DNA from 4 places in the Agrobacterium sp. O3.4 genome. Region 4 is predicted to be linked to each of the others. Evidence: predicted binding sites of a transcription regulator. Region 4 holds the regulator's gene; each other region holds the start of a gene.

Region 1 (2,203 bases), 1.5 Mb from region 4:
GCATCTGGTTTGGGACCAGAGGGTCGGGAGTTCGAATCTCTCCACTCCGACCATTTTAAAGCAGAACATCAGCTTTCCGGCGTAACCCCTTTAAACATGATTCTTTTCAGTCTGCGGATGGCCCGGCCAATGTGCTTTCTGCCGTGCCGATCGTCATGACATTGCCGCGCCAGGCAACCGCGCTGCCGATCCAGCTGCGGGTCCAGACGACGGGCATGATCATATCCCGGGCGATCATGGCAGGCAGCGTATAGAGGGATAGCGGCCAGCCATTGAGGGCTGCGAGCACCAGTTCCGGCACATACATGATGGCAGGCACGGCAAAAGCGGTGATGGCGAGGTTTATGTCCATCATCGCAGCGGCAGCGAGCGCAAGGAGGAGCGGGGGAAGGGCGCCGGTCAGAATTTCCGGGGCGAAATATTGCGGGAATGTCACGCGCCTCAGTCGCGCCCAGCGGGTCTGGCGCGACCAGATTTCACTGGGGTGGCGCTGGCCGAGCGGCTGCTCGAAAGGCGGTGAGACCAGATGCACGTTGCGGCCGGCGTTTCTGACCAGTTTGGTCGAGGCGGCGTCTTCGGCGATTTCGGCAGCGAGTGCGCGGATGCCGCCATGGTCTTCCAGGAATGGCTTGTTCCACAACATCGACTTGCCCTGTGCGAAACCGATGCCGATCGCTTCCGCCGCATATTGCCAGCGGCCCTGCGAGCCATTGAGGAAAGCGCATTCCACATGTGCCCAAAAGCCTGCCGGACGTGAGCCAAGCGGCGGCGAGCAGACCAGCCCGCTATCCGGCCGCCAGGCCGACATCATGGTCGCTATGTAGGATTTCGGCATCAGCACGTTCGAATCGGCAAGGATGACCCATTCATGCCGGGCGGCGCGCCAGCCCTTGACGCAATTGTTCAGCTTCGGATTGGCGCTGATACGGTCGTCGCCGAGCAGCACCTGCGCCGAGATCGCCGGGAAGGCGGCGCTCGTCCGGCGCACCTCCTCGATCACCGGATCGAATTCATCGGCGATGCAAAACAGCAATTCATAATCCGGCCAGTCGAGTTCAAACGCCCGCGACAGCGTCAGCGACGTGAAGTTTTCGACACCGCGCAGGGGCACCACGATCGAGACGGGTGGCTTTTGTCGCACAAGTGCGTTTTCCGTGTCGCGCCGCCTCAGGCGCCAGCCGGCCAGACCAATGCCGAGAAGATTGAAGGCAAGCAGCAGAATTGCGCAAAGAGCAAAGACAGTTTCCATGCTGGCCAGTTCCACTCCCTAGCTTCCGGCGGTTCACCCGCCAACCGATTCCATGGAATTCGTCTTTGCCGATTATAACGTTTAGGTGACAGTTACATGTCATCATCGGCGCGCGGGCAGGCTGCATGGCGTGGGGAAAGGCGCTTAAGCATCCGGCGCGCCGCAAAGAAAAGCCCTTCGTTGAGAAGGGCCCAATCGTCACCATGGCATGAACTTTAGTGGATGTTCAGAATATGTGCGTGACTGCTTGCGACGAGAAACGATTCCCGGGCTTTTTCGATGTCGCATCTGCCGGCGATCGCATCGAGACAGTTTCTGCGCGCTTCTTCATATTCCGGCCCATGTTCTTCCGGCCAGCGGTACATCAGCATGTCCAGCGCCACCAGCGGGCTGTAGATTTCCACGGCTACGCACAGCGGCAGATGAATGGCAACGGGCTTCATCCACGAGGCGTGGTGACACGGCTCCGTCCTGTTAATCAGCATGTCATTCCTCCCTGTTTTCAGCGCCTTCATGGCGGTTTTCACTCCCATGCGCGTAATGCCCGCCTCACGAAATGGTTCCCGATCACCTAAAATGTGATCGATTGGGGGGTTCCAATTTTGCAAGATGAATGGAAGATGAACGGAATGATGAACCGGAGATGAACAAAACCGCTACTGGCGCGTTGTAAAGTCCATAAGAAGGAGAACGCACATGTTCAATTTGTCAGGCATTCAGGAAAGCTTCTTCGGAGACCGCATGGCAGGCGTTTGCCAGGCGATCACCTCTGCTCTTGCCTTCGAATCAGGTCTCGAAAAGTCGCGTATTTCCGCAACCGTTGAAAACGATGTGATCTATCTGGAAGGCACGGCTGATTCGGTCGAGGCGATCGATATCGCCATCAATCTTGCTGCTTCCATCTCCAATTGCCGGATTCTGAGCCATATCGAGCCGGTTTACTGAACGTTGCAC
Region 2 (2,203 bases), 900 kb from region 4:
GACAGTGGCGGAAACCAGCTGCGGATAGGCTGCTTCACCTTCAGCGCGCTCATAGATCATGACGTGCGAGCGAACGCCGCCGTCTTCGACCAGATCCACCTCGTTCGCCGTAACAAGAAGATTACGCGACGGGATGGCGACTGCGCCTTCCGGTGAAACGCCTGAAGGCAGGAGCTGGGTCAGTTCCGGCTCCTTGCCGGTGTCCTTGTAGACAGCGACGACGGAGGCGCGCTCGGCAAGCACGAAGAAATATTTCTGATCGCCGAATGTTGCTGCTTCCAGACCTTCCGGCTCGATGCCCTTGGCCTTGGAGCGCTTTTCCGGATAGTGGCCGATGGCCGCAACCGCATGCTCGAGCGAAGCGCCAGCTTCATAGAGAAGCTTGCCGGTCTTGTCGAAGATGGTGAAGCCGCGCGATCCGCCCTGCCAGTCACCTTCATTGGCGATGACGATACGATCATTGTCCAGCCACTTCACGGCGTCCGGCTCGCGCTTGCGGCCTTCCTGCTTGTCGGTGAACTTCAGCTGGCCGTCCGACTTCGTGTCGATGCCTTCGAGGTCAACCGTGCCGGCGGAGAAATGCGTCTTCACCGTGCCGGTCTTGCCGTCGATGATAACGATATGGTTGTTTTCCTGCAGCGTGAGCGCGATTTCGCCATTGGCGTTGATCGAAACAAATTCCGGCTCCGGATCTTCCGGGGCGATTTCGGCCAGACCGGTGAGCTCGATCTTCTTCAGCGTCGCACAATCGGCAACGCCGTTCTTCAGGCCAACCGTTACCAGATAACCGGCGGGCATCTGCGGCAGGGCGCCTTCGTTCACCTCTTCGTCGCGCTCATTCTCGATTGCGATGGCGGCAAAGGTCTTGTCCGGAGAGACGGCAACCGAATCGGGCTGGCCGCCGAGATCACAGCTTGCCTCGATCTTCTTGGTGGCGATATCGACCGTTACCAGCTTGCCTGACGGCTTGACGAAGCTTTCAGAGGTGTTGACGCCGGCGAGAACCTTGAGGCCAGCAACGGCGACCGACGTCGGCTCGCCTTCAAGCAGCAGCGCACCGCCGGCCTTCGGGGCCTTGGCATCGGTGATGTCGATGAAGCCGATGCCACCAAGCGGGCTGTCCGAATAGATCAGCGTCTTGCCATCTTCGCTGGCGGTGACGATTTCAGCCGACGTGACGGACTTGGCGTCCTTGTCTGCGGGCAGGTTTTTCGCCACCGGGAAAGATGCGATGCGGTTGAAAACCGGCTCGGCAGCGGCCGGGAAAGCTGCGGATGTCAGCAGCGCAGCAGTCAAGGCCATATGAGAAAATCGGAACGCCATTATAATCCCCCTTGGGTCCAGAAATACCCCATGGCTTCTGCGTCAAAGACATGACAGTGGGATGACATTTCCTGTCGGGAGAATCAAAAAGCCCGGCCATGAAGGCCGGGCTTTCGTGTTTATGCGCATCGTGTATCGAAACGCCGTGTGTCCGGATGGAAGCTACACAGCCACGCATCGACACTTTCAATCCACACCATACTGACCGAGAGACTGGCCTGTCCGAAAGAGACTTCCGAAAGGCTGCCCTCTTCATGCCTGCTGATGGTGTGAGCGCGTCAAAACATGCTTCCTCGTGAACCTGAAAAACCGCATGCCCGCCGCCGGGCATCACGGCCTTCCGGAAACCTTACGAGTTAACAGCGTCCTTCAGGCCCTTGCCTGCGGAAAACTTCGGTACGTTGCGAGCCGGGATATCGACTTCAGCACCCGTGGAAGGGTTACGACCCTTGGAGGCTTCACGGCGGCTAACGGAGAAGCTGCCGAAGCCAGCGAGGCGGATGTCGCCACCGCTCTTCAGTTCGTTCTGTACGGTTTCGAATACGGCATCAACAGCGGAAGCAGCATCTGCCTTCGTGAGACCAGCCTTTTCGGCAACAGCAGAGACGAGCTCGTTCTTGTTCATGTTTCCACCCCTTTCAATGGTTTGAAACGACTAAAATTAAGCCGGCGCAGAATACATTCGCATCCGCGCGCAGCAACTCAAAAGCGCTGGAATCGCCTGAAAAACAAGGGGTCTACGGGTTTTTTCACAAAAAAGGCCGACATTTCTGCCGGCCTTCCCCATATTCGTGCCAATTTGGCATCACTTGCGCGGGCCGAAGCACCGCAGCTGTCTTCCGATACCTAACACATTGATTCTATGCATCGCGCTTTGCGA
Region 3 (2,203 bases), 1.3 Mb from region 4:
AAGCCCTAAAATTAAAACCAGATGAGGTGCGACGCCACCGCGTATTTCTTCTCCCCGCCGGGGAGAAGGTGGCCCGAAGGGTCGGATGAGGGGGAAACGTAGCCGGATTTCGGAGAGCTTGCCCCCTCATCCCGCTGCCGCGACCTTCTCCCCGGCGGGGAGAAGAAACAAGCGGCATCCACTCGTCCCACACGAGCGCGCATTGATCGCGAGGAAACACCGAAGGCTAGGTATCCCTTTAGCTCGCAGGCCCAATCACGCCGCGTGCTTGCCAATCAACCCCGGAATATCTACCGGCTCCATCTCGTCCGATGCCTGACCGGCGGTGGCGTCGCTGGTCTGCATCCAGGTGATCAACTCGAAGCTGCCATCGGCATTTTCGGCAATCGCCGTGCAGCTTTCCACCCAGTCGCCGGTGTTGATATAGCGGATGCCGTCCATGTCTTCCATGACAGCATGGTGGATGTGCCCACAGATCACGCCGTCGACATTGTTGCGTCGCGCCTCGTCGGCCACCACGCGCTGGAATTCGCCGATGAAGTTGACGGCGTGTTTGACCTGCAGCTTGGCCCAGGCCGAGAACGACCAGTAAGGCAGGCCGATGCGGCGGCGCACGGCGGCAATGGCGATGTTGATGGCGATCGCCGCGTCATAGGCCCAGTCGCCGAGATAGGCGAGCAGGCGGGCATTGCGCACCACCACGTCGAACTCGTCGCCATGGATGACCAGATATTTCTTGCCGTCGGCCGCCTCGTGGATCATGCGCTCGGCCACTTCGATGCCGCCGAAATGCATGCCCGGGAATTCCCGCAGGAATTCATCGTGGTTACCGGGAATATAGATGATGCGCGTGCCCTTGCGGGCCTTGCGCAGCAGCTTCTGCACCACGTCGTTGCAGCCCTGCGGCCAATACCAGCTGCGGCGCAGGCGCCAGCCATCGACGATGTCGCCGACCATGATGATCGTTTCGGCTTCGTGATACTTTAGGAAGTCGAGCAAGAAATCCGTCTTGGCCGCCTTGGAGCCAAGATGAACATCCGAAATGAAAAGCGTTCTGAACTGTCTGGTTTCGATTTGACCGGCCACGGATTTCATCCCCCTGTTCGGTTGCGTCCCTGCGGCTTTCTTACCTCTCAGAACCAGACTCGTGTTTCAGCAACATGACAGAGGCCGGTTTTTGTATGGAATATGACTGATGGCTTCACGAAAACGCGAATAAGCCATGCCCGTATTTGCATGAATGTGCGTCAAATAACGGCTGTACCATGGGGAAGTTTGTTGTATTCAGGGGGCCGGAATGAAACCAGATATGACGGTGGAAGAATGACCTCTCACGATAAGAACAACACGCCCGCCAACACGGCAAAGGCCGACATCGAGGAACAGGCGCTCTTTTTCCACCGCTATCCGCGCCCCGGCAAGCTGGAGATCCAGGCCACCAAGCCGCTCGGCAACCAGCGCGATCTGGCGCTCGCCTATTCGCCGGGTGTGGCCGCTCCCTGCCTCGCCATCCATGAAAATCCGGAAATGGCAGCCGATTATACAGCGCGCGCCAATCTCGTCGCCGTCATCTCCAACGGCACCGCCGTGCTCGGCCTTGGCAATATCGGCCCGCTTGCTTCCAAGCCTGTCATGGAAGGCAAGGCCGTCCTCTTCAAGAAATTCGCCGGCATCGACGTCTTCGACATCGAGATCGACGCGCCCGGCATCAATGACATGGTGTCGACCATCGCAGCGCTGGAGCCCACCTTCGGCGGCATCAACCTTGAGGACATCAAGGCGCCGGAATGTTTCGAGGTGGAACGCCAGCTGCGCGAGAAGATGAACATCCCCGTCTTCCACGATGATCAGCATGGCACCGCGATCATCGTTGCCGCCGCCGTCACCAACGCGCTGGAACTGGCCGGCAAGTCTCTGTCCAGTGTCAAGATCGTCGCCTCCGGCGCCGGTGCGGCAGCCCTCGCCTGCCTCAACCTGCTTGTCGCCATGGGCGCAAAAAAGGAAAACATCTGGGTCCACGATATCGAAGGCCTGGTTTATGACGGCCGCAACGAGCTGATGGACGAGTGGAAGGAAGTCTACGCCCAGAAGACCGACAAACGCGTGCTGGCTGACTCCATCGATGGCGCCGATGTCTTCCTCGGCCTTTCGGCGGCCGGCGTGCTGAAACCGGAACTCCTGGAGCGCATGGCGGAAAATCCGC
Region 4 (2,203 bases):
GACGACCAGCGTACGCAGGATTACATCATGGGCCGCTTCGGCTGATTTCCGGCCGGCGCTTTATCGAAACCGAACAAGACTGGTGCCTTTGCCGTGCCCCGCTGGTGTGCACGTGCATGAAGGCCAAGCCGGAGGATTAGACCATGACACAGACAACGACCCATTCGCATATTCTGTCCGCTTATGACGACGAATTGAAGTTCCTGACGCGCCGCATCGCCGAAATGGGCGGTCTGGCCGAGCAGATGTGCGCCGACGCCGTGCGCGCGCTGGTCAATTCCGATGCTGCGCTTGCGCAGAAGGTCATTTCCGACGACGCGATCCTCGACCATTCCGAGCGGGAGATCGGCGACAAGGCCATCGTCACCATCGCCAGACGGCAGCCCGTCGCGGCCGATCTTCGCGAAATCATCGGCACGCTGCGTATTGCTGGCGATCTCGAGCGCGTCGGTGATCTCGGCAAGAACACTGCCAAGCGCGTTATCGCCGTTGCCGGCACCGGCGTGCCGCGCAAGCTCGCCCGCGGTCTCGAACATCTGTCGGAACTGGCGCTGGTGCAGCTCAAGGAAGTGCTCGACGTCTATTCCACCCGTTCCGCCGAGAAGGCCAATGCCATCCGCGAGCGTGACGAAGAAATCGACGCCATGTACACGTCGCTCTTCCGTGAGCTTCTGACCTACATGATGGAAGATCCGCGCAACATCACCACCTGCACGCATCTTCTGTTCTGCGCCAAGAACATCGAGCGTATCGGTGATCATGCGACGAATATCGCTGAGACAATTTATTACATGGCCACTGGCAGCCAGCCGGAGGGCGAGCGTCCGAAGGACGATAGTTCCAACACACTCGGTTCGGTGACCGAATAACAGACAGGCAGAAGCTTGCGGAGTTAGTATATGGTGCCCAAGATTGCAGTTGTGGAAGACGAGGAAGCGTTGAGCGTCCTGCTTCGTTACAATCTCGAGGCTGAGGGATACGACGTCGACACGATACCCCGTGGCGACGAGGCGGAAATCAGGCTGCAGGAACGTATTCCGGATCTTCTCATCCTGGACTGGATGTTGCCCGGTGTTTCCGGCATCGAACTGTGCCGGCGCCTGAGAATGCGGCCCGAAACCGAACGCCTGCCCATCATCATGCTGACGGCGCGCGGTGAAGAAAGCGAGCGGGTACGCGGTCTTGCCACCGGTGCCGACGATTATGTCGTCAAGCCGTTTTCGACGCCGGAACTCATGGCCCGCGTCAAGGCTATGCTGCGCCGGGCCCGCCCGGAGGTTCTTTCGTCGGTGCTGAAATGCGGCGATATAGAACTCGATCGCGAAACCCACCGCGTTCACCGCAAGAGCCGCGAAGTGCGTCTCGGACCGACGGAATTCCGCCTGCTGGAATTCCTGATGACATCTCCGGGTCGGGTGTTCTCTCGCTCGCAGTTGCTGGACGGCGTCTGGGGCCACGATATCTACGTGGATGAGCGCACCGTTGACGTTCACGTCGGACGTCTGCGCAAGGCGCTCAATTTTTCGCACATGCAGGATGTCATCCGCACCGTTCGCGGTGCCGGATATTCGATGGAAGCCTGAGCGAAGCTGAACTGACCAGCTTCAGTCAGCATAACATACGTATAAAGATCAAAAGGCTCGACACCATTGCGGTATCGGGCCTTTTTGATTTTGAACCTTCCCCAAACACGGTGTCTTGACCTTTTGAATGGACAATCGCCTGTCTGTTGGTGCGCGGATTGTGGGCTAGGCGCCATCGGTGATGGAGGAAAAGGCCGAACATTCCGCCGGCGCATTGTTTCCGCAGCCGGTCTGAATTTGTCATAAAAAAACGGGCCCGAAGGCCCGTAGTTTTTGAGTGCTGATTGCGTGCCGCAACACTCAAGCCTTGCGGCGCTCACTGACCGGCTGGTAGGCGAGCTTCGCATGGAACTTGCAATAGGGTGAGGATTCCAGCGCTTCGCAACCGCAGAAGTGGAAATCGTCTTTCAAGGGATCGCCGACCGGCCACTTGCAGGTGCGTTCGGTCAGTTCCGTCAGCGTCAGGCGACGGGAAATCGGCGTCACGACATTTCTGGAAGGAACGTAATCGAGAACCTGCGCGGTTTCGATATCGATCTCTTCGTGAAGAGCGGTTGCTGCATTCGAACGGCTCATGGTCCGGGCCGGTGCCGCGTTGACGCGTGCCGTGAAATTTGTCG

Evidence for each region. The regulator PhoB, encoded in region 4, activates phosphate uptake and scavenging genes when phosphate is short. The targets are predictions, from matches to a motif close to TGTCATNNANCTGTCAT.
Region 1: M0412_RS03740 (ceramide glucosyltransferase) is a predicted target of PhoB. The motif match lies at 1,335-1,351, and genes of this name have one in related genera.
Region 2: M0412_RS06460 (esterase-like activity of phytase family protein) is a predicted target of PhoB. The motif match lies at 1,374-1,390, and genes of this name have one in related genera.
Region 3: M0412_RS04660 (UDP-2,3-diacylglucosamine diphosphatase) is a predicted target of PhoB. The motif match lies at 1,150-1,166, and genes of this name have one in related genera.

Annotation. Positions count from the first base shown of each region.
Region 1 covers NZ_JALPZP010000001.1:769,298-771,500, forward strand. Annotated here, with positions in the region: tRNA gene M0412_RS03735 (tRNA-Pro) at 1-53, shown strand, start outside; gene M0412_RS03740 (ceramide glucosyltransferase) at 107-1,249, opposite strand; gene M0412_RS03745 (DUF982 domain-containing protein) at 1,465-1,734, opposite strand; gene M0412_RS03750 (BON domain-containing protein) at 1,946-2,194, shown strand.
Region 2 covers NZ_JALPZP010000001.1:1,339,346-1,341,548, forward strand. Annotated here, with positions in the region: gene M0412_RS06460 (esterase-like activity of phytase family protein) at 1-1,323, opposite strand, end outside; gene hupB (DNA-binding protein HupB) at 1,673-1,948, opposite strand.
Region 3 covers NZ_JALPZP010000001.1:961,438-963,640, reverse strand. Annotated here, with positions in the region: gene M0412_RS04660 (UDP-2,3-diacylglucosamine diphosphatase) at 256-1,095, opposite strand; gene M0412_RS04655 (NADP-dependent malic enzyme) at 1,324-2,203, shown strand, end outside.
Region 4 covers NZ_JALPZP010000001.1:2,239,016-2,241,218, reverse strand. Annotated here, with positions in the region: gene pstB (phosphate ABC transporter ATP-binding protein PstB) at 1-45, shown strand, start outside; gene phoU (phosphate signaling complex protein PhoU) at 144-869, shown strand; gene phoB (phosphate regulon transcriptional regulator PhoB) at 900-1,583, shown strand; gene M0412_RS10900 (GcrA family cell cycle regulator) at 1,884-2,203, opposite strand, start outside.